4 regions of the Streptomyces sp. NPDC017993 genome follow, and region 1 is predicted to be linked to each of the others. Evidence: riboswitches for the same ligand, from Rfam matches in the RefSeq annotation. Region 1 holds a riboswitch; each other region holds the start of a gene.
The links. Region 1 has a riboswitch for cobalamin ahead of ACH4FH_RS12430 (energy-coupling factor ABC transporter permease). Riboswitches for the same ligand answer to the same signal wherever they lie in the genome.
Positions count from the first base shown of each region.

Region 2: linked by a shared signal. The riboswitch ahead of ACH4FH_RS24435 (ribonucleoside-diphosphate reductase subunit alpha) and the one ahead of ACH4FH_RS12430 (energy-coupling factor ABC transporter permease) in region 1 are both predicted to bind cobalamin.
Region 3: linked by a shared signal. The riboswitch ahead of cobN (cobaltochelatase subunit CobN) and the one ahead of ACH4FH_RS12430 (energy-coupling factor ABC transporter permease) in region 1 are both predicted to bind cobalamin.
Region 4: linked by a shared signal. The riboswitch ahead of metE (5-methyltetrahydropteroyltriglutamate--homocysteine S-methyltransferase) and the one ahead of ACH4FH_RS12430 (energy-coupling factor ABC transporter permease) in region 1 are both predicted to bind cobalamin.

Region 1 is NZ_JBIRGO010000006.1:110,693-117,676, forward strand. It holds gene ACH4FH_RS12405 (CrcB family protein) at 1-9, shown strand, start outside; gene ACH4FH_RS12410 (hypothetical protein) at 125-694, opposite strand; gene ACH4FH_RS12415 (proline iminopeptidase-family hydrolase) at 915-1,790, shown strand; gene ACH4FH_RS12420 (TetR/AcrR family transcriptional regulator) at 2,202-2,822, opposite strand; gene ACH4FH_RS12425 (FAD-dependent oxidoreductase) at 2,923-3,969, shown strand; cobalamin riboswitch at 4,145-4,352, shown strand; gene ACH4FH_RS12430 (energy-coupling factor ABC transporter permease) at 4,382-5,095, shown strand; gene ACH4FH_RS12435 (energy-coupling factor ABC transporter substrate-binding protein) at 5,095-5,463, shown strand; gene cbiQ (cobalt ECF transporter T component CbiQ) at 5,471-6,220, shown strand; gene ACH4FH_RS12445 (energy-coupling factor ABC transporter ATP-binding protein) at 6,217-6,984, shown strand, end outside.
Region 2 is NZ_JBIRGO010000013.1:187,586-194,569, reverse strand. It holds gene ACH4FH_RS24445 (transglycosylase domain-containing protein) at 1-1,048, opposite strand, end outside; gene ACH4FH_RS24440 (ribonucleotide-diphosphate reductase subunit beta) at 1,167-2,219, opposite strand; gene ACH4FH_RS24435 (ribonucleoside-diphosphate reductase subunit alpha) at 2,219-4,663, opposite strand; cobalamin riboswitch at 4,822-4,983, opposite strand; partial or broken gene ACH4FH_RS24430 (Uma2 family endonuclease) at 5,100-5,688, shown strand; gene mctP (monocarboxylate uptake permease MctP) at 5,780-6,984, opposite strand, start outside.
Region 3 is NZ_JBIRGO010000002.1:391,106-398,089, forward strand. It holds gene ACH4FH_RS04765 (precorrin-2 C(20)-methyltransferase) at 1-219, opposite strand, end outside; gene ACH4FH_RS04770 (precorrin-8X methylmutase) at 216-866, opposite strand; gene cobG (precorrin-3B synthase) at 944-2,374, opposite strand; cobalamin riboswitch at 2,499-2,631, shown strand; gene cobN (cobaltochelatase subunit CobN) at 2,756-6,370, shown strand; gene ACH4FH_RS04785 (LCP family protein) at 6,457-6,984, opposite strand, start outside.
Region 4 is NZ_JBIRGO010000019.1:10,779-17,762, forward strand. It holds gene ACH4FH_RS29480 (GNAT family N-acetyltransferase) at 1-500, opposite strand, end outside; partial or broken gene ACH4FH_RS29485 (tRNA (adenosine(37)-N6)-threonylcarbamoyltransferase complex transferase subunit TsaD) at 500-766, opposite strand; partial or broken gene ACH4FH_RS29490 (phosphotransferase) at 735-1,551, opposite strand; gene metE (5-methyltetrahydropteroyltriglutamate--homocysteine S-methyltransferase) at 1,687-4,011, opposite strand; cobalamin riboswitch at 4,174-4,394, opposite strand; gene ACH4FH_RS29500 (3-hydroxybutyryl-CoA dehydrogenase) at 4,565-5,434, opposite strand; gene aceB (malate synthase A) at 5,431-6,984, opposite strand, start outside.

The DNA of each region.
Region 1 (6,984 bases):
CTTGGCTGACGGTGCATCCAGCGGCATCACCGGAGACCGGGCGGCCTCTCAGACATCCCGGGTGTCCGGCTGCCCGAGTGCCCGTGCCGTCCGGGCTGATCCCCTGGCCCTCACGCAGTGCATCTCAACCGCGCTGATGCGCAGCGTAATCTCGGGTGAACCTGACCGCGAGGACGATGAGAGCGACCGGGATAACCCAGTTCAGCCAGTCGTCCGCGGAGGTGAAACGCAGCGCGAGCCACCCGAGGAGGGCAATGACGGCGAATACACAAGCCCACAGCAGTGTCAGGACACGATTAGCCTTCTTGAACCGAGGTGTGTCCCACACCTGCTCAGGTGTTGACTTCCGGGCGTACTGAGCCGTGAAGGGGTCGAAGGCGAGCGAAGCGAAGGCCACCAGGGCGATGAGCCCGCTTGAGATCACCTGGGCGTATTCCTCCAGCCAGATTCCCTGACCGCGATCCCACACCAGCGCGAGGATCGATACGACGGCGAAGAAGACGAGCCCCGCCGCGTTGAGGACGTTCACTTGCCCTCGCCGGATATCAGGCACGGTGAGAACTACTGATGCGATCAAGCCGGCCAAAGCGGCGTAACCCCACGTACTTGGGCCGGCGACCACGTCGAAGATGATCCACGGGGCGAAGGCGAAGAAGAGGCTGCCGTTTCCCGGACCTGCGTCACGATCGGCCACTCGATCTTCCTTTCTGCGGTGGGGCGGGCCAGGTGACGCTACGACACCTTGGCGTCCGACCTTTGAGGTCAGTGCGCTCGGAACCCGCGCCAATTGCGAATACACCCGAATGACGTGCACCGACAGAGCGCGGCGTTCTCCCATTGTGCTTCCGCCTACGCGAATGGGGCGAGGCGGCCCACTGACACCGTTTGAGTTGTGGTACCTGTGCTGAGTGCTCATGGAGACCCACACCCTGCCGCTACCAGATGGCAATATCTACGCCGAAGTCCATGGATCAGGGGACGCCGTACCCTTGCTGGCGCTGCACGGCGGGCCGGCAGCAGGCTGTGAATATCTGAGCTCGCTCGCACGGCTGACCGACGGCGGTCGGCAAGTGATCCTTTACGATCAACTCGGCTGTGGCCGGTCGGACAAACCGGATGACCCGTCCTTGTGGACCCCAGCCCGATTTGCGACCGAAGTTCAGCAAGTGCGGGACGCTCTGGGATTGGACCGGGTACATCTCTTCGGCCAGTCGTGGGGCGGCATGCTGGCGATCGATTACATGCTGGGCCGGCCGTCGGGGGTCGTGTCCTTGGTTTTCGACGACACGACCGCGAGTATCCCTCAGGCCGCTGAAGGACTCCTCCGGCTGCGAAGTGAGCTACCGCCGGAATCCCGCGCGGCGCTCGACGAAGGTGATCGCACCGGCCGGAGAGACACCCCTGCTTATCAAGGGGCTCTCATCACCTTTTACCAACGACACGTGTGTCGGCTCGAATCCTGGCCGCAGGAGATGTTCCAGATGGCGGAGAACATGGACGGGAGCCCCGTCTACTCCCACATGTGGGGCCCCGACGAACTCAGCCCCAGCGGCTCCCTCGCATCGTGGGATCGGCGGGACCGTCTTCCCGAAATCACCGCGCCGGCCCTGGTACTGGCAGGCGAATACGGCGAACTCGTCCCGGAATGCTCCCGGACCCTCGACGCCGGCATGCCGGACTCACAGCTAGTCCTCCTGCCTGAGTGCTCACACCTCCCCCACCTCGAGGATCCGGAACGGTGGTTCAGCGCCGTCGCCAAATTCCTTGACGAAGCAGAATCCCGACCCTGACGGTGAGAGGGGGCCGCCCCCCGGCCGATGGCTCCCTCGCCCTCACGAATCACCCCGAACGGGCGGGTACCTGCACTCAGAGTGAGTGTCAGGGGAGCGCGTGGGGTCGATCATGTTCCACGTGAGAGCGAGGCGGGCTCGTGCTCCCGCACAACCTCACTACGGCCGTCCACCCACGCTCGGCGCAGGAGCCTCGACCATCTGAAGCGATCGAACGAGTCGCTGGTCGGGGGGTTCAGGTCGATCGGCGGAACGCCGGCATGTCGGCCAGCGCAACGGGGTCATACGGTGGCCCGCTTCTGACCCGAGAGGCCTTTGATGTCGAAGTCACGTGCCAGTCATGGGCAGTTGGGGAGTGTGAGAACGACTTGCCCCAGACCGATGTGAGCGATGTGAGAGATGTGAGAGATGTCAGGACCCTCCATCAGCTCCATTGCCAGGCAGCTTCCGGTCTTCGGGATATACCGCCTGCAGGAGGTCGCGGGCAAAGCGGTCGGGGTCGCCCAGGCCCGCCGCCGCCAGGGTGGCCGGCCCATCAGCCAGCAGGTGGGGGATGGCGGCGTGCATCGCGAGGGTGACGACGGCGGCGCGCTGCGGGGTGACGGGAAGGCCGGCGGTTCGCTGCGCCGTTTCGAGACCAGCGAAGTCGGAGGCCGCGATGGGGTCGAGGACAGCCGAGAGCCAGGGCTTGCGGGCCGCTTCGGCCTGTAGCTCCAGGTAAGCGAGAAGCCGGGGACGGCCAGGCCCGACGACGTTCCGGAGGAGATCCCCGAACATGCCGACAAGCCCCTCACGGTCGGTGGGCGGTGCACCGGCGGCCGCCATCTGTGCGGTGGTGTCGCGGTACTGCTCCAGACAGCGCTCGGCTACCGCGCGCAGGAGGGCGTCCCGGGTCGGGAAGTAGTTCTTGGTCGTGCCGTGCGGTACGTCCGCGGCCGCGTCGACCGCACGGTGCGTCAGACCGCGTCCGCCTGCGGCGGCCAGTACGCCGATGGCCGCATCACGCAGGCGGTCCCGTCGGTCCGGATTCACTGCCAGAGGCCCTCTCTCCTCGACTCCTTGCCCACAGTACCCCAACCGTGGTACCACAGGTGTGGTGGTCCGTTGGATCGGAAGCGTCACGGGAGGCGGCATGACCGGAAGTGCGGTTGTCGTGGGGGCGGGAGTGGGCGGACTGGCGACTGCGCTCGGGCTGCGCCGAGCCGGCTGGGCAGTCACGATTCTGGAGCGCCGGACGGAACTCGAGCGGTACGGCACCGCCTTCGGCATCCATCCCACCGCTCAGGCCGCGCTCGACCGCCTCGGAGTGGGTGAGTCCTTCCGCGCCCGGGCGGTGCCCTACCGGAACGCCCGGATCCGTACCCCGCAAGGGAAGGTGATGGCGCGTCTTCCGCTGGAGCGGATCGAGCGCAAGGCCGGCCGGCCCGAACTTCTCATTTCCCGGCCCTATTTGATCGACGCGCTCCTGGCCGAGTTACGCGCCTTCGGGGACGTCCCGCTCAAGGTCGGCGAGAACGTCAGCGATGTGCATGCGCTCCTTGCCGACAATGACCTGGTGGTAGGAGCTGACGGAATCCGCAGTGCCGTGCGTGCCGCATGTTCCGGCGGCGGGCGCAGCGGCCCGCGGCGTCTCGGGGCCGTTGCCTGGATCGGTGTAGCCGACTTCGACAGCGGCATGTACGGCGAAACCTGGGGCCCTGGCCGGTTCTTCGGAATGACGCCCATCGAGCCCGGCCGCACCAACTGGTACGCCACCGTCCCCGAGGCCACCACCTCCCAAGAACTGCGCCGAATGTTCGAGGGCTGGCACGACCCCATCCCCCGGATACTCGCCGAGACCGACCCGGCCACCTGGATCCGCTACGAGATGCGACATCTGTTCCCCGCCCTTCCCGCCTTCGTCGACCACGGAAAGGTCGCCTTGGTCGGAGACGCCGCGCACGCCATGACCCCCAACCTGGGCCAGGGGGCGTGCACCGCGATTCTCGACGCCGAGGCCCTTACCCGGGCCGTCGCCGCACACGGAACGGCCGCCCTGCCATCCGCCCTGCGCACCTACGACGCGGAGCGCCGCCGGAGTGCTCAGCGGATCGCCTTCGCCTCACGGAACCTGCACCGCTTCATGTCCACCGAGCGCACCCGCCTGCGTGATGCGCTGATCCGTACGCTGCCGAGCTGAAGGGCGAGGAGAGCGCACAGAGGGCGTGGACATCGGATCGAGCTTGGTCATCGGACGGGGGGCAGCGACCCCCACCGAGAATGCCAGGCCGATCCCAGGGCAGCCCGTTTCCGCAGAAGCCGGGCTCCCCTGCCGCCGCTGCGAATGCAGGGGGTGAGCCTCGCCCGGCTCCACTTGTCACCGCACCCGACCTGGCACTACTGTCACCACGCCTTGGTGAACGGGAAATTCGGTGTGATGCCGGTGCGGCCCTCGCCACTGTGAATCGGGAAGTCCGACTCCGGCCCTCGCGGGCAGCCACTGGGTCCTTGTGATCCGGGAAGGCGGAGTCCGGGCGGTGGTACCCGTCAGCCAGGAGACCGGCCAAGGCACTTCAACCATCCACGAGGTGCTGGAGAGGGTCTGCTGAGCCATGCACATAGCCGAGGGATTTCTGCCTCCGGCGCACGCGGTCGCCTGGGGCGTCGCGTCGGCGCCATTCGTCGTCCACGGAGTCCGGTCACTGACCCGTGAGGTCAAGGAGCATCCCGAGAGCACTCTGCTCCTCGGTGCGTCCGGGGCCTTCACCTTTGTTCTGTCCGCGCTGAAACTGCCCTCGGTGACGGGGAGCTGCTCCCACCCCACCGGTACGGGGCTGGGCGCCATCCTGTTCCGCCCGCCGATCATGGCGGTGCTCGGCACCATCACCCTGCTGTTCCAGGCCCTTCTGCTCGCCCACGGCGGCCTGACCACGCTCGGCGCCAACGTCTTCTCGATGGCGATCGTCGGGCCCTGGGCCGGGTACGCGGTCTACAAGCTGCTGCGCCGCTTCGCCGTGCCTTTGATGGTGGCGGTGTTCTTCGGCGCTTTCGTCGCCGACCTGTCCACCTACTGCGTCACCAGCGTGCAGCTGGCGCTCGCCTTCCCGGACCCGAGCAGCGGATTCCTGGGCGCGCTCGGCAAGTTCGGCACCATCTTCGCGGTCACCCAGATCCCGCTCGCGGTGAGCGAGGGGCTCCTCACGGTGCTCGTGATGCGGCTGCTCGTGCAGTCCAGCAAGGGTGAGCTGACCCGGCTCGGCGTGTTCCTCGCCGGCAAGCAGGCCCGGGCCGAGAAGAGCGAGACCGAGACCGAGGCGGTGACCTGATGAGCAGGAACGCGAAGATCAACACCCTGCTGCTGGTGGTCGTGGCCGCACTGGCCGTCCTGCCGCTGGTCCTCGGCCTCGGTGACCACAAGAAGGAGCCGTTCACGGGCGCCGACGCGCAGGCCGAGACGGCGATCACCGAGCTCGACCCCGACTACAAGCCCTGGTTCTCTCCGCTGTACGAGCCGCCGTCCGGCGAGATCGAGTCGGCGCTGTTCGCCCTCCAGGCCGCCATCGGCGCGGGCGTCCTCGCCTTCTACTTCGGCCTGCGGCGCGGACGCCGCCAGGGCGAGCTGCGCGCACAGTCGCGGCAGAACGCCGAAGGCGCCGAGAGCGGTGCCGGGGTATCCGCAGCCCAGGGGGACTGACCGCCCCGTGCTGCCGATCGACGCGGCGGCGCACAGCAGTCGCTGGCGCCGCCGCCATCCCGTGGACAAGGCCGTGCTCGGTCTCGGACTCACCGTGCTGGCGATCTCGCTGCCGCCCTGGCCCGGCGCCGCCCTGGTGCTCGTTGCCGCCCTCACCGTGCTGCTGGGCCCGGCGGGCGTATCCGGCCGTCGTCTGTGGCGCGCGTACCGGGTGCCCCTGGGTTTCTGCGTCACCGGTGCCGCCACCCTGATCATCCAGGTCGGCGGGCCCGAAGGGTTCGTGACCCTCGCCGACGGCGGGCCGGTCCGCGCCGGGCAATTGCTGCTGCGCACCTCGGCCGCGTCGCTCGGCGTCCTGCTGTTCGCCTTCACCACCCCGATGTCCGACCTGTTGCCCCGCCTGGTGAAGGCGGGGGTGCCCGCTCCGGTCGTGGACGTGGCCCTGGTGACGTACCGCATGAGCTTCCTGCTGTTGGACTCGGTGCGCCGGATCCGGGACGCCCAGGCGGCCCGGCTCGGGCACACCACCCGGGCGGCCACCTGGCGTTCGCTTGCCGGGCTCGGCTCCACCGCGTTCGTACGCGCCTTCGATCGGGCGGCGCGGCTCCAGACCGGACTCGCCGGGCGCGGGTACGACGGCACCCTGCGGGTCCTGGTGCCCGAGGCCCGCGTCTCCGCCCGCTTCGTGGTCGGCAGCATCGCGCTGCTCGTGGCCGTCGCCGCCCTCACCTTCGTCCTGGAAAGGCCGCTGTCATGAGCGAACCCGCGCTGGTCGCCCTGCGGGGCGCGTCCTTCGCTTACGAGGACGGCCCGGCCGTGCTCAAGGGACTCGACTTCGATGTGTGCGAAGGCCGTGCTCTCGCCCTGCTCGGCCGCAACGGCAGCGGCAAGACCACGCTGATGCGGCTTCTCAGCGGCGGGCTGCGGCCGCGCGACGGTCAGTTGACGGTCCAGGGGCTCCCGGTCACGTACGACCGCAAGGGGCTGACCCGGTTGCGTACGACGGTCCAGCTGGTGGTGCAGGACCCGGACGACCAGTTGTTCGCCGCGTCCGTGGCCCAGGACGTGTCGTTCGGTCCCCTGAACCTCGGCCTGCCCGATGGTGAGGTGCGGTCCCGGGTGGACGAGGCGCTCGCCGCCCTGGACATCAGCGCCCTGGCGGACCGGCCCACCCATCTCCTCTCCTACGGACAGCGCAAGCGGACCGCGATCGCGGGCGCGGTCGCGATGCGGCCCCAGGTGCTGATCCTCGACGAGCCGACCGCCGGACTCGACCCGGACGGCCAGGAACGACTGCTCGCCGCCCTCGACGCCCTTCGGGACGGCGGAACCACCGTGGTGATGGCCACCCATGACGTGGACCTCGCCCTGCGCTGGGCCGACGACGCCGCTCTCCTCACCCCGGCAGGTGTGCGGGCCGGCCCCGCGCCCGCGATGCTGGCCCGCACGGATCTGCTGCGGGAGGCGGGGCTGCGGCTGCCGTGGGGCATCGCGACCGCCCAACTGCTGCGTGCGCACGGG
Region 2 (6,984 bases), on a different contig from region 1:
CGAATTCCACGAAGGTGTCGGCGGCCCGCTTCTTCGGATCGAGGTCGCGCTTGCGCACCGTGGTGACCGCCTTTTCCAGCCGGCGGGTGCGCTGTTTGTCGAAAGTGGTGTAAATGCGGTAGCCGCCGCGCGCCAGGTCCTTGTCGGTCAGACCGCTGCCGCTCTTGATGAACTTGTTGGCGACATCGACCAGATAGCCGGTCTGCCCGGCCTGACTGGTGGGTTTCTCCAACGCCCGTGGTTCCGGGAAGACCCGGTATTTCGCCCGCTCGGCCGCGCTCATGGCGCCGGTGTCGACCTGCCGGTCCAGAATCCACTTCCAGCGTGCCACCGCCCGCTCGTGGGACGCCTTGCCCAGGCCCGGATCGTACTGCTCCGCGCCCTTCAACAAGGCGGCCAGCAGGGCGGCCTGACCGGGATTGAGCCGCTGTGCGTCGATGCCGTAATACGCGTGCGCGGCGGCCTGGATTCCGTACGAACCGCGCCCGAACCAGCTGGTGTTGAGGTAACCGCGGAGAATCTCCTGCTTGGACTTCTGGTTGTTCACCTTCAAGGAGATGATGAATTCCTTGACCTTGCGGGTGACCGTCTGGTCCTGCGAGAGATAGGTGTTCTTCACGTATTGCTGGGTGATGGTGGAGCCGCCCTGCGCCTCCTCGCCGGAGACCATGTTCACGACGGCGCGGGCGATGCCCTGCAACGAGACGCCCGAGTCGCTGTAGAAGGTGGCGTTCTCCGCCGAGATGACGGCGCTCTCGACGGAGTCGGGCACCTTGTCGAGCGAGATGTTCTGCCGGTTGACGGGCCCGACGCTCACCATCTGGCTGCCGTCCGCCCAGTAGTAGACGGTGGCTTCCCGGCCGGCCAGCGCGTTCTCGTTCGGGATGCCGACGTTGACGTAGACGAGCGCGAACAGTCCGGCGAGGACCGCGATGCCGGCCCCGAAGGTGCCGGCCACCAGACGCCAGGAGGGCAGCCAGCGGCGCGGCCCCTCCCGCCCCAGGCGCGGATAGTCGATGAACCGGCGACGCCCCTTCGTTCCCTTCATGCTCCCGTAGACGAGGCGGGAGGCGGACGGGTTTGCCATCTAACCGAATGCTCACAATCGGCGGGACGGCAGATGGGACGAAGGGGCGTCGCGGCAGGATTCGCGGTGAACGCGGCGGTCAGAAGTCGTCGTCGAAGGAGACCGAGCCCTCGACGGCGACCTGGTAGGCCGAGGCCCGGCGCTCGAAGAAGTTCGTCAGCTCCTGGACGTTCTGCAACTCCATGAAGGAGAACGGGTTCTCCGAGCCGTACACGGGCGGGAAGCCCAGACGCTGCAACCGCTGGTCGGCGACGCACTGGAGGTACTCGCGCATCGACTCGGTGTTCATGCCCGGCAGGCCCTCGCCGCACAGGTCACGGCCGAACTGCAGCTCCGCCTCCACGGCTTCCTTGAGCATCTCGACGACTTGCTGCTCCAGCTGGTCGTCGAAGAGGTCGGGCTCCTCCTGGCGGACGGTGTCCACCACCGAGAACGCGAACTCCATGTGCATGGACTCGTCGCGGAACACCCAGTTGGTGCCGGTGGCCAGGCCGTGCAGCAGGCCGCGCGAGCGGAACCAGTAGACGTAGGCGAAGGCGCCGTAGAAGAACAGGCCCTCGATGCAGGCCGCGAAGCAGATCAGGTTGAGCAGGAAGCGGCGCCGGTCGGCCCTGGACTCCAGCCGGTCGATGCTCTCGACCGAGTCCATCCATTTGAAGCAGAACTCGGCCTTCTCGCGGATGGACGGGATGTTCTCCACGGCCGCGAAGGCGGCGGCGCGGTCGTCCGGGTCGGGCAGGTAGGTGTCCAGCAGCGTCAGATAGAACTGGACGTGCACCGCCTCCTCGAACAGCTGACGGCTCAGGTACAGCCGCGCCTCGGGGGAGTTGATGTGCTTGTAGAGCGTCAGGACCAGGTTGTTGGACACGATCGAGTCGCCGGTCGCGAAGAACGCGACCAGTCGGCCGATCATGTGCTGCTCGCCCGGCGAGAGCTTGGCGAGGTCGGTGACGTCGGAGTGGAGGTCGACCTCCTCCACCGTCCAGGTGTTCTTGATCGCGTCGCGGTAGCGGTCGTAGAAGTCGGGGTACCGCATGGGTCGCAGCGTCAGTTCGAAGCCCGGGTCCAGGAGGTTCTTGGTACCGGTGGTGGCCGTGTGTGCCGCGGATGCTGTGGTGGCTTCGGTGGTCATTACTGGCAGGCCTCGCAGGACTCGGGGTTTTCCAGGGAGCAGGCGACCGCGTCGGGGTCGGTGGCCTGCTGGGGGACGGTGGCGGGGGCCGCGGCCGCCGTGCCGCGCGCCGACTGCGCGATCCGCGTCGCCGGGCGGGAGCGCAGGTAGTACGTGGTCTTGATGCCGCGTTTCCAGGCGTAGGCGTACATCGAGCTGAGCTTGCCGATGGTCGGTGACGCCATGAAGAGGTTCAGCGACTGGCTCTGGTCGAGGTACGGAGTACGGGCCGCGGCCATGTCGATCAGCGCGCGCTGCGGGACCTCCCAGGCGGTGCGGTACAGCGCCCGGACCTCCTCGGGAATCCACTCGACGTCCTGCACACTGCCGTTGGCCTCGCGCAGGGCGTCGCGGGTCCGCGCGTCCCACAGCCCCAGCGCCTTGAGCTCCTCGATCAGATAGGCGTTGACCTGGAGGAACTCGCCGGACAGCGTCTCGCGCTTGAAGAGGTTGGAGACCTGCGGCTCGATGCACTCGTACACGCCCGCGATCGAGGCGATCGTCGCGGTCGGCGCGATCGCCAGCAGAAGCGAGTTCCGCATTCCGGTCGCCGCGATCCGGGTCCGCAGCGCCGCCCAGCGGTCCGCCCAGCGGGGCTCGGCGTTGGGGTAGTGGTCGGGGTGCAGCACCCCGCGGGCGGTGCGGGTGGAGGACCAGGCAGGGTGCGGGCCGCGCCGCTCCGCCAGGTCGGCGGACGCCTCGTACGCGGCGAGCATGATCCGCTCGGAGATCCGGGTCGACAGCTCCCGCGCCTCGGCCGAGTCGAACGGCAGCCGCAGCCGGAAGAAGACGTCCTGCAGGCCCATCAGGCCCAGACCGACCGGCCGCCAGCGGGAGTTGGAGGCGCCGGCCTGCTCGGTCGGGTAGAAGTTGATGTCCACGACGCGGTCGAGGAAGGTGACGGCGGTGCGGACCGTCGCGTCCAGCCGCTCCCAGTCCATCGCTTCCTCCCAGCCGGCGGCCTCGTCGCCCAGATGCGCGGCGAGGTTGACCGACCCGAGGTTGCAGACCGCGGTTTCCCCGTCGTCCGTGACCTCCAGGATCTCGGTGCACAGGTTTGACGAGTGCACGACCTTGCCGGGCTCGGCGGTCTGGTTGGCGGTGCGGTTGGCGGCGTCCTTGAACGTCATCCAGCCGTTGCCGGTCTGCGCCAGGGTGCGCATCATCCGCGAGTACAGCAGCCGGGCCGGGATCTGCTTGAGCGCCCTGCCCTCGGCCTCGGCCCTGCGGTAGGCGGCGTCGAACTCGTCGCCCCACAGGTCCACCAGCTCCGGCGCGTCCGACGGCGAGAACAGCGACCAGTCGGCGTCCGCCTCGACGCGGCGCATGAACTCGTCCGGGATCCAGTGCGCGATGTTCAGGTTGTGCGTACGGCGGGCCTCCTCGCCGGTGTTGTCGCGCAGCTCCAGGAACTCCTCGATGTCGGCGTGCCAGGTCTCCAGGTAGACGCAGGCGGCGCCCTTGCGGCGGCCGCCCTGGTTCACCGCCGCGACCGAGGCGTCCAGGGTGCGCAGGAACGGCACGATGCCGTTCGAGTGGCCGTTGGTGCCCCGGATCAGCGACCCCCGTGCGCGGATCCGGGAGTAGGAAAGACCGATGCCGCCGGCGTGCTTGGAGAGCCGGGCGACCTGGTGGTAGCGGTCGTAGATCGAGTCGAGTTCGTCCAGCGGGGAGTCCAGCAGATAGCACGAGGACATCTGCGGGTGGCGGGTGCCGGAGTTGAACAGGGTGGGGGAGGACGGCAGATAGGACAGTGAGCTGGTGAGGCGGTACAGCTCGGCGACGTCGTCCAGCGCGGCCGTGGAGTCGTTCTCGGCGAGACCGCAGGCCACCCGGAGCAGGAAGTGCTGTGGTGTCTCGATGACCTGACGGGTGGTGGGGTGCCGCAGGAGGTAGCGGGAGTGCAGGGTGCGCAGGCCGAAGTAGCCGAAGCGGTCGTCGGCGCCGTCGGCGAGGGCCTTGTCGACGGAGGCGTCCAGGCGGGCGGCGTGGGTGCGGACGAACGCGGCGGTGGCGTCGGCGATCAGACCTTCGCGGTGACCGACCTCCACCGAGGCGGAGAACGCGGTGGCGCCCTGGCCCGCGGCCTCCTCCGCGATGGCGAGGGTGAGCAGCCGCGCCGCGAGCCGGGAGTACTGCGGCTCGTCACCGATCAGACCGGCCGCGGCCTCGATCGCGAGTGAGCGCAACTCGGCCTCGTCGGAGCCCGCGTGGCGGCCGCGGAGGGCGGCGGCGGCCACCTTGCCGGGGTCGGTCGCGGTCAGGTCCTCGGTCAGCTCGGTCAGGGTGCGCAGCAGGGCCACACCGGGGCCGTCCTCGGCACGGCCGTCCCGGTCGGCGGGGGCGGGCGGCGCGGACTGCACGACCTCGGCGTCTGACGCGGGCTCCGTTGGCGCGATGGTCACGTGATGCTCTCCCTCACTCGGCGGGGGCCAGGAGGGAGGGGCGCGACGGGCGCGCGCGGGCATGCGGCACCCCGGAATGTCGGGATGCGCGGGCACACCGCGCGGCGTCCACCGGCCCATCCCACGGGGCCCGGACGTATCGACGTCCGCACCGATGGCGGTGCGGGCGTACCGTCGGCAGGTCTTCGGACTCCACGGGCGCGCCGGTAGGGCTTTGGGGCCTTATGGGCGTGCTCGTACACCGTTGCGGGACAGTTCCGGATTCGCACCGGATTCCCCTGCGGCGACAGCGAGCACGAGCATACATGTGGTGGTGGCTTCTCGTGTGCACCCCCATATCTAGTGAGTTGAGAGTGATCAAGCGGTGTCTGTCCGTGCGCTCGGCTATCGGCTTCCTACGTCTCCCGCTCCGTTGATGACAGAGGGAGAAGGTTCCATGACCGCGCTTGCCGACCGGCCGCACATCATGGGCACCGAGCATTTCGAAGAGGCCGCTCGGATACTCGCCCGCCTGGAGGAAGGCGCGCGGTGGGAACTTATCGACGGGACGGTCAGGAGCAAGCCCATGCCGGACGGGGACCACGGGCGGATCATCCAGTGGCTTACCCGTGTCTGTATGCAGCATCGGCCCGAGCTCTGGCTCGACGCCCGGCCAGGGCCTGAAGGTGCAGACGTACCGAAGCGGCCGTGCCCGCCCGGACGGGACGCTCGCGCCCATGGATGCTTTCGTCGGCCAGGGCGAATGGGCCGGCCCCGACCCGGTTCTGATGGTTGTCGAGGTCGCCTCCCACGACCCCGATGCCGACCAGCGGGACCGGGTGGAAAAGCCCCGTGCGTACGCGGAGACCGGCATCCCGCTCTCTCTGCTGGTGGACCGTGATGCCCACCACGTCACGGTCTACAGCCGGCCCGACGCCGACCGCTACGAGAACGTCCACACCGTCCCCTTCGGCAAGTCGCTCCACCTGCCGGACCCGGTGAACATCACGCTCGAAACCGAGGCGCTCAAGGACTGGGTGAGCTGAACCGGCGCGGACGTCGCGCCGCGCTCCGCACGCGAACGGGCCGCCGCACCCTGGGGGTGCGACGGCCCGTGGCCGGGAGCGGTGCGGCGGGTCAGCGGCCCGCGGGGGCCTCCTCCGCGGTAGCAGGCGGCAGGTCGGGGCTGACGCCCTTGTCGCCGATGTCCGCGGTGTAGTCGCCGGGGCTGGTCTCGTCGACGCCGTCCGGCGCCTTCGCGGCCTTCAGGGCGAAGGTCAGCACGACGGTGACCACGACGTTCAGCACGAACGCGGTCAGGCCGATGTAGCCGATCTCACCGATACCCGGGATCTCCCTGCTGGAGCCGCCGAAGTGCGCCTGGGTGGGGCTGGCCACGCCGTACGCCGCGAGCGTGCCGTACGCCATGCCGACCGCCCAGCCGGCGAGCAGCGCCCAGCGGTGGAACCAGCGGGTGAACAGACCGCCGACGAGGGACGGCATGGTCTGCAGGATCCAGATGCCGCCCAGCAGCTGGAAGTTGATGGCGACCGTCTTGTCCATGGTCAGGACGAAGGCCAGCGCGCCGACCTTCACCAGCAGCGAGACGAGCTTGGCGACCTTGTGCTCCTGGGCCGGGGTGGCGTCCGGCTTCAGGAAGTCCTTGTAGACATTGCGGGTGAAGAGGTTGGCCGCGGCGATCGACATGATGGCCGCGGGCACCAGGGCGCCGATGCCGATCGCGGCGAACGCCACGCCGGCGAACCAGCTCGGGAACATGTCCTCGAAGAGCTGCGGAATCGCCAACTGGGGGTTGCCGTGGATCTCCGTGCCGGCCTTGATGGCCATGAAGCCGAGCAGCGCCAGCAGGCCCAGCATCAGGGAGTACAGCGGCAGGATCGTGGTGTTGCGGCGGATCACGTTGCGGCTGCGCGAGGACAGCGTCGCGGTGATCGAGTGCGGGTACATGAACAGCGCCAGCGCCGAGCCCAGCGCCAGCGTGGCGTAGGCCCATTGGGCGTTGGGGCCGCTCGCCAGCTCACCGCGCGGCTTACCGGTCGGTCCCGGCTGCTCGAACGCCTTCCCGGCCGAGTCGAAGATCGCGTCGAAGCCGCCCAGCTTGATCGGGATGTAGATGATCGCCACCGCGATGACGAGGTAGATCAGCCCGTCCTTGACGAAGGCGATGAGCGCGGGCGCCCGCAGCCCCGAGGAGTAGGTGTAGGCCGCCAGGACGGCGAAGGCGATCAGTAGCGGCAGGTCCTTGACGAACCAGTTGGTGGTCTCGCCGCCGCCGATACCCAGGACGTCCAGGACGGCCTGGATGCCGACCAGTTGGAGCG
Region 3 (6,984 bases), on a different contig from region 1:
GATGTGGTCGGCACGCAGGTGCTCGGCGGCGATGGAGCGCGCGATGGAGCGTCCGTGCCGGGCGCTGTGGTAGGCGATGACGTCGGCCCCGGCGATCACCTGCACGGCCCGTACGGTCATCAGCGACGGATCGCCGGGGCCGAGCCCGACGCCGTACAGACGGCCCGGGGTCTGCGGCTCGCTCGGGCCGCCGTTGGCCTGCTGCTCGCTCACGCTCATTCTTCCTCGCTCGCCATGGCGTTGATCGCGGCGGCGGCCATGGCGCTGCCGCCACGCCGCCCGCGCACCACGATGTGATCCAGCTTCGACGGGTGGGCGATCAGCGCGTCCTTGGACTCGGCCGCGCCGATGAAGCCGACGGGTATGCCGATGACGGCGGCCGGGCGCGGCGCGCCCTCCTCGATCATCTCCAGCAGCCGGAACAGCGCGGTGGGCGCGTTGCCGACGGCCACCACCGCACCGTCCATCCGCTCCCGCCACAGCTCCATCGCGGCGGCGCTGCGGGTGGTGCCCATGCGGGCGGCGAGTTCGGGCACCGACGGGTCGGCGAGCGTGCAGAGCACGTCGTTGTCGGCCGGCAGCCGCTTGCGGGTGACGCCGCTGGCGACCATGTTGGCGTCGCACAGGATCGGCGCGCCGGCGCGTAGCGCGGCGCGGCCGTTCGCCACCACCTCGGGGGTGAAGGCCAGGTCGCGTACGAGGTCGACCATGCCGCAGGCGTGGATCATCCGGACCGCGACCTGGCTGACGTCGGCGGGCAGGGCCGCGAGGTCCGCCTCGGCGCGAATGGTGGCAAAGGACTGGCGGTAGATCGCCGCCCCGTCCTTCTCGTAGTCGAACACTGTGCCCTCGGGGTGGTGGGTCATCTGATGGGTCGTGCGGTCGGCGGTGCGGTGAGCTGTGCGGGGAGCTGCGGGGTCGGGTGCTGCGGTGGGTCGTGCGGTCATGGAGCTGCCGGAGGGGGCGCGGTGGCGCGGGAGACGGCCGCGGCGACGTCCTGGAGCCGGGCGCTGGTGGCGGCCGGCGGCGCGTCGTCGGCGGCGGCCAGCGGAATGGGCCGCCTGCCCTCCGGTCCCACGACGGACACCTCGTAGCCGTCCTCGGTCGCGAGGACGTCGACCCAGGTGCCGTGCGGATGGCCGCAGCGGCGTGCGCAGCCGGACCAGTGGACGGGGAGTCCCGGCGGGCCCGCGGGGGAGTCGGTGAGGACGGCGACGGCGTCGGCGCGGACATCGGAGAGCGACTTGGCGCAGCCGGGGCGGCCGGTGCAGGCGCCGGTCCGGTGCCAGGGGGAGGCGGGGTCGGTGAGGAGCCCGGCGTCCGCCAGCTCGCGCAGCCGGGTCGTGGCCGTGGCGGCCGACAGCCCGGGGACGATCACGCCGCGCCATGGGGTGACCCGCAGCGCGCCCGCCCCGTCGTCGGCCGCCACCGCGGTCAGCAGCCGCCACCGGTCGACGGTCAGCCGGCCCAGCGGCGCGAGGACCGACAGGGCGCAGGGGCCGGGGGAGCCGTCCGGCCCCGCGGGTCCTTCGACGATGCCGGGGACGGGGGCGTTCGTGTGGTCGGGAGCGGGGCGGGGCTCCGGCTCCGGGACGTACGCGGCCCGGATGCCCGCGGCCCGCAGCGCCTCCGCCGTACCGCGCGCGGTCAGGGTGTGCGTGGCGGGGAGTTCGCGGACCCGCCAGGCGCCGCTGCCGCTCGCCGCGGCGGCGGTGAGGAAGGCTTCGGCGGCGACGAGCGCGGCGCGCGGAACGTCCGGTCCGCCGATCCGCACGGCCGCCGGGTCGTCGCCGACATACAGCAGCGCACCGCCCTCGGCGGTGGCTTCCGCCACACTCTCCCGCGCTCCCCCGCACGGTTCTGCGACCAACCTCACATCACCACCGAGCGCCGTCACATCGCCCCTGCCGTCGTCCAGGACGAAGAGGAAACGGCCGGAGAGCGCCGTCGCGGACGCGCTCGCGCAGAGCAGGGCGTCCAGCCGGCGGGCCCACAACCGCACGTCAGCCGGGGTGCGCCGGTCCAGACCCGCGAGCGGCGAGGCCAGGATGTTGCGGACGCGCTCATGGCGTTCCGAGGGCAGCAGGCCCGCGTCGCGCAGCAGCTCCGCCAGCTCCTGGCCGCAGTCGTCCGCGAGGCCGCGCAGTTCCACGTTGCCGCGGGAGGTGAGGGAGAGGTGGCCGTCGCCGAGGCGCTCCGCGGCGTCGGCCAGCGCGGATGCCTGGCGGGCGGTCAAGTCGCCTGCGGGCAGGCGGACTCGCGCCAGGCTGCCGTCGTCGGCGGAGTGCAGCCGCAGCGTTCCCGGGCAGGCGTCACCGCGTTCCCGGAGGGGCGGTGCGGCCGCAGCGGGCCGGAGCGAGGGGGAGGGCGGCATGGCGGCGAGCATACCGACGTCGGGCAAGGGCGGACCGGGGGAGGCGGACCGGGGGCGGGGCCCGCGCGGGCGGGCCCGGAGGCGCTCTCCCCCGCCCGCCACGCAGCCCTTACTATGCAGGTCGGTGGGTCTGCTGATCCGCCGGACGCCAGCGACGGCGCCAAGGGAGGAAGCCCGGTGAGAATCCGGCGCGGTCCCGCCACTGTGAACCCGGTCCACGGGTGAGCCAGGAACTCCCGCCGTCCTCCTACCGCCCGGGGCGCGGACCCCGAGGAAGGCCTGACGCCGCATGCTGCAATCTTCCGGGGGGCGGCCCCCGCGCCTCCGCGCAACCACCGGGCCGCAGGGCGTGACCCGTGAGATCTCGCGAGGTGTATCCCTGTGATCCTGCTGCTGTCGACGTCCGACACCGACCTGCTGAGCGCCCGCGCCGCCGCCGGCCCCGTGCCGTACCGCCTCGCCAACCCCGCCCGCCTCGACCTCGACGAGCTGCCCGCGCTGCTGGAGGGCACCGACCTGGTCGTCGTCCGTCTGCTCGGCGGCATCCGCGCCTGGCAGGAGGGCCTGGACCTGCTGCTCGCGCAGGAGCGCCCGGTCGTCGTCCTCACCGGTGAACAGGCCCCCGACGCCCAGCTGATGGAGGCGTCCACGGTCCCGGTCGGTATCGCGGCCGAGTCGCACGCCTACCTCGCGCACGGCGGCCCCGCCAACCTCGACCAGCTCGCCCGTTTCCTGTCCGACACGGTGCTGCTGACCGGCCACGGCTTCGAGCCGCCGGAGCCCGCCCCCAGCTGGGGACAGCTGGAGCGGCCGGACGCCCGTACGGACATCGAAGGACCGCTGGTGGCGGTGCTCTACTACCGCGCCCACCACATGAGCGGCAACACCGGCTTCGTCGACGCGCTCTGCGGTCAGATCGAGCAGGCAGGCGGCCGCCCGCTGCCGCTGTTCGTCGCCTCGCTGCGCGCGCCCGAGCCGGAACTGATCGACGCCCTGCGGCCGGTCGACGCGATCGTCACCACCGTCCTGGCCGCCGGTGGCACCAAGCCCGCCGAGGCATCGGCCGGTGGCGACGACGAGTCCTGGGACGCCGGCGCGCTCGCCGCCCTGGACGTACCGATCCTCCAGGCCCTGTGCCTGACCGGGTCGCGGGCCGCCTGGGAGGAGAACGACGAGGGGCTGTCCCCGCTGGACGCCGCCTCCCAGATCGCCGTCCCCGAGTTCGACGGCCGGCTGATCACCGTCCCGTTCTCCTTCAAGGAGGTCGACGAGGACGGGCTGCCCGTCTACGTCGCCGACCTCGAGCGGGCCGCCCGGGTCGCCGGCATCGCCGTGCGCCACGCCCGCCTGCGCCACATCCCCGCCGCCGACAAGCGCCTCGCGCTGGTGCTGTCCGCGTACCCCACCAAGCACTCCCGCATCGGCAACGCCGTCGGCCTGGACACCCCGGCCAGCGCCGTCGCCCTGCTGCGCCGACTGCAGGCGGACGGCTACGACTTCGGCGGCGAAGAGGTCCCCGGCCTGGTCTCCGGCGACGGAGACGAGCTGATCTACGCCCTGATCGAGGCCGGCGGCCACGACCAGGAGTGGCTCACCGAGGAGCAGCTCGCCCGCAACCCCGTCCGCATCCCCGCCGCCGACTACAAGCGCTGGTACGCCACGCTGCCGCAGGAACTGCGCGAGTCGGTGGAGGAGCACTGGGGCCCGCCGCCCGGTGAGATGTTCCTCGACCGCTCCCGCAACCCCGAGGGCGACATCGTCCTCGCCGCCCTGCGCCGCGGCAATCTGCTGATCCTCATCCAGCCGCCGCGCGGCTTCGGTGAGAACCCGATCGCGATCTACCACGACCCCGACCTGCCGCCCTCGCACCACTACTTGGCGGCCTACCGCTGGATCGCCGCCTCCCAGGAGGACGGCGGCTTCGGCGCGGACGCGATGGTCCACCTCGGCAAGCACGGCAACCTGGAGTGGCTGCCCGGCAAGAACGCCGGCCTGTCCGCCGCCTGCGGCCCGGACGCGGCGCTCGGCGACCTCCCGCTCGTCTATCCCTTCCTGGTCAACGACCCGGGTGAGGGCACCCAGGCCAAGCGGCGGGTGCACGCCACCCTCGTCGACCACCTCGTGCCGCCGATGGCCCGCGCGGAGTCCTACGGCGACATCGCGCGCCTGGAGCAGCTCCTCGACGAGTACGCCGCCATCTCCGCCATGGACCCGGCCAAGCTGCCCGCCATCCGCGCGCAGATCTGGACGCTGATCCAGGCCGCCAAGCTCGACCACGACCTCGGCCTCGATGACCGCCCCGACGACGACGGCTTCGACGACTTCCTGCTGCACGTCGACGGCTGGCTGTGCGAGGTCAAGGACGCCCAGATCCGCGACGGTCTGCACATCCTCGGCGGTGCGCCGGAAGGCCCCGCCCGAGTCAACCTCGTGCTGGCCATCCTGCGCGCCCGGCAGATCTGGGGCGGTACCTCCGCCCTGCCCGGTCTGCGGGAGGCGCTCGGCCTGGACGAGTCCGCCGCCACCCGGACCGCCGCCGACGACACCGAGGAGCGCGCCCGCGCCCTCGTCCAGGCGATGGAGGACGTGTCCTGGGACCCGGCCGCCGCGCAGCGGGTCGCCGCCGAACTCCCCGTCGCCCAGCGGGAGCCGGTCACCGCCATCCTCACCTTCGCGGCCCATGAAGTGGTCCCCCGGCTCGCCGGCACCACCGACGAGATCGACCACGCCGTGCACGCCCTCAACGGCGGCTTCGTCCCGGCGGGCCCCTCCGGCTCGCCGCTGCGCGGTCTGGTCAACGTCCTGCCGACCGGGCGTAATTTCTACTCCGTCGACCCCAAGGCCGTCCCGTCGCGGCTCGCCTGGGAGACCGGTCAGGCCCTGGCCGACTCCCTCCTGGAGCGCTACCGCAACGACAACGGCGACTGGCCCACCTCGGTCGGCCTCTCGCTGTGGGGCACCAGCGCCATGCGCACCTCCGGCGACGATGTGGCCGAAGCGCTCGCGCTGCTGGGTGTCCGCCCGGTCTGGGACGACGCCTCGCGCCGGGTCACCGGCCTGGAAGCCATCGCCGCCGAGGAGCTGGGCCGTCCCCGCATCGACGTCACCCTGCGCATCAGCGGGTTCTTCCGCGACGCCTTCCCGCACGTCATCGGCCTGCTCGACGACGCCGTACGGCTCGCCGCGGACCTCGACGAGCCGGCCGACGTCAACTTCATCCGGGCGCACGCCCAGGCCGACCTCGCCGCCCACGGCGACGAGCGCCGCGCCACCACCCGGATCTTCGGCTCCCGGCCGGGGACGTACGGCGCCGGCCTGCTCCAGCTGATCGACAGCCGCGACTGGCGCACCGACGCCGACCTCGCCGAGGTCTACACCGTCTGGGGCGGTTACGCCTACGGCCGGGGTCTCGAAGGGCGCCCGGCCCGCGACGAGATGGAGACGGCCTACAAGCGGATCGCGGTGGCCGCCAAGAACACCGACACCCGCGAGCACGACATCGCGGACTCCGACGACTACTTCCAGTACCACGGAGGCATGGTCGCGACGGTCCGCGCGCTCAAGGGCACCGCGCCCGAGGCGTACATCGGTGACTCCACCCGCCCCGAGACGGTCCGCACCCGCACCCTCGTCGAGGAGACGTCCCGCGTCTTCCGTGCCCGTGTGGTCAACCCCCGCTGGATCGAGGCGATGCGCCGCCACGGCTACAAGGGCGCCTTCGAACTCGCCGCCACCGTCGACTACTTGTTCGGCTACGACGCCACCACCGGCGTCGTGGCGGACTGGATGTACGACAAGCTCGCCCAGACCTACGTCCTGGACCCGGAGAACCGCGCCTTCCTCCAGGACGCCAACCCCTGGGCCCTGCACGGCATCGCGGAGCGCCTCCTGGAGGCGGAGTCCCGGGGTATGTGGGAGAAGCCGGACGCCGAGACGCTGGCCGCCCTGCGCCAGGCGTTCCTGGAGACCGAGGGTGACCTGGAGGGCGAGGACTGACGCGCCCGGCCTTCGGTGATCCGCCCGCGCGGGCGGATCACCGAAGGCCGCGCGTCTTGCCTGCCGTCAGCCCGCTCAGCCCCTGGTCAGCCTCCTGTGACGGAGAAGTCCTGACCGATGGTGAGCGTCACCTCGCCCGGCGCCGCCTCGGATGACGGGCCGAGCTTGGCGTGGGGGAGGCGCGAGGCGAGGACGCGCGCCGCGGTTTTGAGGTCCGCCGGGTAGCTGACGGCGGTCTTGTCGGTGGCGGGGGCGTTGCCGGTGGTGGTGACCGTGAAACCGAGCTTGCGCAGCTGCTCGGCAGCGGCGGCGGCCCGGCCGGGGGCGCCGGTCCCGTTGAGCACGCGGACCCGCACGGAGTGCGCGGTCACCGGGCTCTTGGCGGCCTGCGCGAGTTTCTTCTTGCCGGCGGCGCCGATCTCCCGGTCGTGGGCGAGATCGCTGAACAGGTCGCCGGCCTGCGGGTACTGCCAGACGACGTTGGCCCGGTCGGTGGGCACGTCGGCCTCGCGGGGGTAGTTGGGGACGGTCAGGAAGGTCAGCCGGTCGCTGGGGATGTCCTTGACCGTCGCGGCCAGGTCGTAGAGGGGCTTGAGACCCGCCAGGGCCTTGTC
Region 4 (6,984 bases), on a different contig from region 1:
GGTGCCGGGTGGGTGGCCTGGCGCCAGCGGAGCCGCCGATAGAAACCGAGAGCGCCGCCGGCCCGCGCGGAAGTGAGCAGCCACGAGCGGCCATTGGCGGTCTCCGCGGTGAGCGCGCCGAGCAGGGCGGCGCCCAGACCGCTGCCACGCACCCGCGTGTGCACGGCCAGTTCGTCGACCTCTTGGGCGCCGCACAGCCAGCTTCCGGTGCGCTCGGCCCCCAGGGCGGCGGCCGCCTCGGGATAGCAACGGCCGGTGGGAAACGGGGCGGGGGTGGTCCAGGCGGTGGCGAACCCCACTATCGTGCCCTCGTCGAAGGCGAGCGCGGCCAGGAACCCTGGGCGGCGGGTGTCCTCGGCCAGCCGGGCCAGGTAGGTCTCGGCGAGTGCGGGGTCCTCCCGCCACGGTGGTGCGCCGAAGGCGTCGGCGTATACGGCGCGGATGCCGTCGGCGTACGGGGCGAGCCGTTCGCCTGCGACCAGGCGGACGCCTCCGGCCATCAGGCGGCCTTCCCGGCGAGGGGCCGGGCGACCGGGTGCAGCGTCGCGTATTCCAGGGGAGCCGACGGGTCGATCGAGACATCCAGCGGCGCGGGCTCCGCACCCGCCCGGACCAGGAGATCCCCGATGGCGGCGATCATCGCGCCGTTGTCCGTGCACAGCCCCATGGGTGCCGCGGACCTGGCGTTGCGGACGACGGCGGGGACGGCCGTGCGGGCGCGGCGCCCGCGCCGGTCAGTCAAGGAGAGCGGCCGAGAGCGTCTCGCGGTGGGCCGTCAGCCAGCCCTGCATGCGGTCCCAGCGTTGCCAACCACCGTGCTGTGCAAGTGACTTGATATAGGGCGGGTCACCGCCGGCCACACGGGTGGCGACGAAGGCCCGGCAGGTTGCGGTGGCCTGTTCGATGACGCCGGGCAGCTCGGTACGTTCCTGTGCCGAGAGGCCGTAGCTGTCCGCGAAGATCCGCAACCGTTCGTGCGCATCCAGCTCGGGTGGGTAGAGGGCGGCCGCGGAGTCCGGGTCGAGCATGGGCACCCAGTAACGGGCGGTCATGGCGACGTCCCAGATGGCGCGGCCCGGTGCGGCCATGTCGGAATCGATCAGGGCAGCGGCACGGCCGTCGCGGAAGACGACGTTGTCCGGGCACACGTCGTTGTGGCACAGCATCGTTCCTCCCTCCGGATCGGCCAGGTCCCGGGGCCAGTCGACGCGGGTGTCCACCGCGATGGCTGCGTGCGCCTCGTGCAGTCGCCGCAGCAGCTTGCCCACCGACCTCAGCGCGGTCTCCGTCATCACCCAGCGGGGGAACGGCGGCAGGGCGACATCGCCGGAGAGGAAGGTCAGTTGCTCACGGCCATCCGCGGTGAGACGGACGGGGACCGGAGCTGCGTCGAAGCCGTGCTCATTCAGCGCGAGAAGGTGAGCGTGCAGGGCGCGCGCGGTGCGCGGTGCCCGGACCTTCGACCAACGCACCCCGACGGAAGACCGCGCCTGCGTTCACCATGCCGCCGACCAGCGCTTCGCCGTCCGCCGCCGCACCCTCAGCCGTCATGCCCTGCACGCTACTGCCAGGCCGGCGGCGCGAGGGCAGGTCTCGAACGCCGCACGCCTCGTCCCCTGCGGGTCGCTCCTGCCCGTAGGGCCGGTCCGGGCCGGACACCACGGTGTCCGGCCCGGACTCAAGGGGTCAGGAGCCGTCGGCGGCCAGCTCGCTGCGGATCTCGCGGGCGGCGGTGACGAGGTTCTCCAGGGACGCCCGCGTCTCGGGCCAGCCGCGGGTCTTCAGTCCGCAGTCGGGGTTGACCCACAGCCGCTCGGCCGGGATGGCCTCAAGTCCCCTGCGGAGAAGCGCTGCTGCCTCTTCGGCGCTCGGGACACGCGGGGAGTGGATGTCGTAGACGCCTGGGCCGGCTTCACGCGGGTAGCCGTGCTGTGCCAGTTCGCGGGCGACCTGCATGTGGGAGCGGGCGGCCTCCAGGCTGATGACGTCGGCGTCGAGGGCGTCGATGGCCTGGACGATGTCGCCGAACTCCGCGTAGCACATGTGCGTGTGGACCTGGGTGTCCGGCCGTACGCCACTGGTGGTGAGGCGGAACGCCTCGGTCGCCCAGTCCAGGTAGGCGGCGTGCTCGGCGGCGCGCAGCGGCAGCGTCTCGCGCAGCGCCGGCTCGTCGACCTGGATGACGGAGGTACCGGCCGCCTCCAGGTCGTTGACCTCGTCGCGCAGGGCGAGCGCCACCTGGCGGGCGGTGTCGCCGAGCGGCTGGTCGTCACGCACGAAGGACCAGGCGAGCATGGTGACCGGGCCGGTGAGCATGCCCTTGACGGGCCGTTCGGTGAGCGACTGGGCGTAGCGGGTCCAGCGCACCGTCATCGGCTCGGGGCGGGAGATGTCCCCGGCGAGGACCGGCGGGCGGACGTAGCGGGTGCCGTAGGACTGCACCCAGCCGTGCTGGGTGGCCAGGTAGCCGGTCAGCTGTTCGGCGAAGTACTGCACCATGTCGTTGCGTTCGGGCTCGCCGTGCACCAGGACGTCGATCCCGGCCTTCTCCTGGAAGGAGAGGACCTCGCGGATCTCGTCCTTGATCCGGTCCTCGTAGCCTGCCGTGTCGATCCGCCCGGCCCGCAGATCGGCCCGTGCCGTGCGCAGCTCGGTGGTCTGCGGGAACGAACCGATCGTCGTCGTGGGCAGCAGCGGCAGTCCGAGGTGCGTGCGCTGGGCGGCGGTCCGCTCGGGATACGGCTGGGAGCGGCGCCCGTCGGCGTCGGTGACGGCCGCGGTGCGGGCCCGCACCGCGGGATCGTGGGTGAGCGCGGACCCGGACCGGGACGCGAGATCGTCGCGGTTCGCGGCGAGTTCGCCGGCGATGGCTTCCGTGCCCCGCGCCAGACCGCGCGCCAGAACGGCGATCTCTCGCGTCTTCTGCCGGGCGAAGGCCAGCCAGCGGGCGATCTGCGGGTCGATGTCGCGTTCGGCGGTGGCGTCCAGCGGGACGTGCAGCAGCGAGCAGGAGGCCGAGACGTCGACGTGGTCGGCGAGACCGAGGAGCGTGCCCAGCGTGGACAGCGACTTCTCGTAGTCGTTGATCCAGATATTGCGGCCGTTGACGACGCCCGCGACCAGGCGCTTGCCCGACAGCCCGCCCGCCGCTGCGAGGTCTTGCAGGTTGGCGGCGCCCGACTCGGTGAAGTCGATGGCCACACCCTCGACCGGGGCCTTGGCCAGGACGTTCAGCGCGTCGCCGAGCCGACCGAAGTACGAGGCGGCCAGGAGCTTCGGGCGGTCGGTGGCTTCGCCGAGTTCACGGTAGGCACGGGCGGCGGCGTTCAGTTCGGCCGGCGTGCGGTCCTGGACCAGGGCGGGTTCGTCGAGCTGCACCCACTCCGCGCCCGCTGCCCGCAGGTCGGCGAGGACCTCGGCGTACACCGGAAGGAGCCGGTCGAGCAGGGTCAGCGGCTCGAAGTCCGCGGCCACCCCCGGAGCGGGCTTGGCCAGCAGGAGGTAGGTGACCGGCCCGACGAGGACCGGGCGGGCGGAGTGCCCGAGCGCGAGTGCTTCCTTCAGCTCGGCGACCTGTTTGGTGGAGTCGGCGGTGAAGACCGTGTCCGGGCCGAGCTCGGGGACCAGGTAGTGGTAGTTGGTGTCGAACCACTTGGTCATTTCCAGCGGGGCGACATCCTGGTTGCCCCGCGCCATCGCGAAGTAGCCGTCGAGCGCGTCGGCGTCGACCGCCGCGCGGTGCCGCTCGGGGACAGCGCCGACCATGACACTGGTGTCCAGGACATGGTCGTAGTACGAGAAATCGCCGGACGGCACTTCGTGGATGCCGGCGTCGGCCAGTTGCTGCCAGTTCGCACGGCGCAGTTCTGCCGCGGTCTGCCGGAGGGCGTCGGCGTCGACGCGGCCCTTCCAGTAGCCCTCGATGGCCTTCTTCAGTTCCCGGTGCTGTCCCTGGCGGGGGTAGCCGTACACGGTGGCCCGTGCTGCCGCGGCTGCGGACTTCGCTGTCACGGAACTCTCCTTCGCGAAGATGTCTCGTTGGTGTCCCGGAGACGGAACGAGAGCGCGAAGGGAACGACAGACCGGGCGGACCACGCGGTGATGTCGTCGCGTATGCCGCTCGATATGTACGCCGACCCGCCCACGAGGTCACCGGGATGGCCGCACGCGATCGGTCGCGTGCGGGCAACGGGCAGGTCTTCGGACTCGTGGGCCCGTCTCGTACGCGTACGAGACACCTACTGGCCGTCGCTTCCCAGACCCGGCCGGGCCCAGTGCGTATGACGGCGTTCGTTCCCACTCACCGCTGCGGGGCAGTCCCGGATTCCCACCGGGTTCCCTCTTGCGACGCTCCCGCCTGGCGGACGGGGCGAACCAGCTGCACTCGTCACCCTAGAGGGACAACCAGCGGGCGCACACCCCGGACCGAATCGCGGACGGTGACAAGAGACACGGGCCGTGCACGCATAACAGTGCGCGAGGGTGCGGGACAGCCTCGTCAGGCGTCCCGCACCCCCGCAGCACAGCAGTCGCGGCCCCTCAGCCCCGACCAGACCCGGGTCCCTCAACCCCGGTCGTATGTGTGGAACCCGCGGCCCGTCTTGCGGCCGAGCAGCCCCGCCTCGACCATCCGCAGCAGCAGGGGAGGCGGCGCGTACAGGGGTTCCTTGAACTCTTCGTACAGCGATGCGGCGATGGAGGAGACCGTGTCGAGGCCGATCAGGTCGGCCAGCTTGAGCGGTCCCATCGGGTGCGCGCAGCCCAGCTCCATCCCGGCGTCCACGTCCGCCGCGGAGGCGAAGCCGGATTCGGACATCCGGATCGCCGACAGCAGGTAGGGGATGAGCAGGGCGTTGACGACGAACCCGGCGCGGTCCTGGGAGCGGACCACGGTCTTGCCCAGTGCCGTGGCGACGAACTCCTCGGCCGTCGCGGCGACGGCCGGTGAGGTGTGCAGGGACGTGACGACCTCCACGAGGGGCAGCACGGGCACCGGGTTGAAGAAGTGCAGACCGAGGACGTGGTCGGCGCGCCGGGTGGCCATGCCCAGCCGCATGACGGGGATGGCGGAGGTGTTGGTGGCCAGGATCGCCTGTGGATCTTCGATGATCTTGTCGAGGGCGGTGAACACCTCGGTCTTGGCCTCGGTGTTCTCGACGACCGCCTCGACGACGAGCTGCCGGTCGGCGAGGTCGACGAGGCTGCCGGTGAAGACCATCCGCGCGAGGGAGTCCTCCGCGGTGATCCGGTCCAGCTTTCCCCGCTGGACGGCGCGTTCGAGGGAGACGGCCACCCGCTCACGGGCGGCACGGGCGGCTACCGCGTCCGCCTCACAGACGACGGTGTCGAGCCCGGCGCGGGCGCACACCTCGGCGATGCCGGCGCCCATCTGGCCGCCACCCACCACGCCGACCCGTCGGATGTGCCGGCTCATGAGCGTGCCTCCGTCTGCTGGACGAGGTGCCGGGAGTAGGCGTCCGGGGTGAAGAAGGGCGGCAACTCCTTTGCCATCGCCGTCCGTTCGAAGAGGCCGCGGACCGCCTCGACCCGGGCCCAGGGGAACTCCGCCCCCAGGGCGGCGGTCTCGTCGTCGAGCACTCGCAGGACCGTCTCCCGGTCGATGACGCGATGCCGCAGCCATTGCCAGATCTGCACGCGGGCGATCTCGGCGGTCGCCGCGTCCTCCATCAGACCGTACAGCGCGACCGCCCCGCTGCCGCGCAGCCAGGCGTCGAAATAGCGCAGCGCGACCGCGATGTTGGTCCGCACGCCCTCCCGAGTGGGCGGATCGCTGATACGGCGCACCGACAGCAGGTCCGTCGCGGTCACCTCCACATCGTCACGGGTGCGCTCGATCTGGTGCGGCCGCTCGCCCAGAACGTCGTCGAAGACCGCGCGGCAGACGGGGACGAGGCCGGGGTGGGCGACCCAGGAACCGTCGAAGCCGTCCTCCGCCTCGCGCTCCTTGTCCAGCCGGACCTTGGCCAGCGCGGCCTCGTTGGCCTCCGCGTCCTTGGACGGCACCTGGGCGGCCATGCCACCGATCGCATGGGCACCGCGCTTGTGACAGGTGCGCACCAGCAACTCGGTGTACGCCCGCATGAACGGAGCGGTCATCGTGACCTTCGCCCGGTCCGGCAGCAGGAAGTCGGTGCGGTGCCCGAACGTCTTGATCAAGCTGAACAGGTAGTCCCACCGGCCCGCGTTGAGCCCGGAACTGTGCTCGCGCAGCGCGTGGAGGATCTCCTCCATCTCGAAGGCCGCGGTGATCGTCTCGATGAGGACGGTGGCGCGCACGGTGCCGCGGGGGATCCCCAGGAGTTCCTGGGCGAGGACGAAGACGTCGTTCCACAGGCGCGCCTCGTAGTGGTTCTCCAGCTTGGGAAGGTAGAAGTACGGGCCCTTCCCGGCGTCGATCTGCCGCTGCGCGCAGTGGAAGAAGTACAGCCCGAAATCGACGAGTGCGGCGGGCACGGGCCGGCCGTCCCACTCCAGGTGCTCTTCGAGGAGATGCCAGCCGCGGGGACGGACAACGATGGTGGCGACCTGGTCTCCGAGACGGTACGCCTTGCCCTCGGGAGTGGTGAAGTCGATGCGGCGCTCGATGGCGTCGAGCAGGGTGAGCTGGCCTTCGACGATGTTGTCCCAGGTGGGGGAGGTGGCGTCCTCGAAGTCCGCCATCCAGACGTCCGCCCCCGAGTTGAGGGCGTTGACGGCCATGCGGGGTTCCGGAGGGCCGGTGATCTCCACCCGCCGGTCGCTCAGGCCGGGCGCCGGCGGTGCCACGCGCCAGGACGGATCCGCACGGACCGCGGCCGTGGCGATGGAGAAGTCCAGGCCGTGCCCGGAGGCGAGCCGCGATGCCCGCCGCGTGCGCTCCTTCAGGAGCTCCGGGCGGCGTTCTCCGAAGGCGGCGGCGAGGTGGCCGATGAAGTCCAGAGCCTCCGGCGTGAGGATCTCCTCATGACGGTGCCCTGGTGCCGC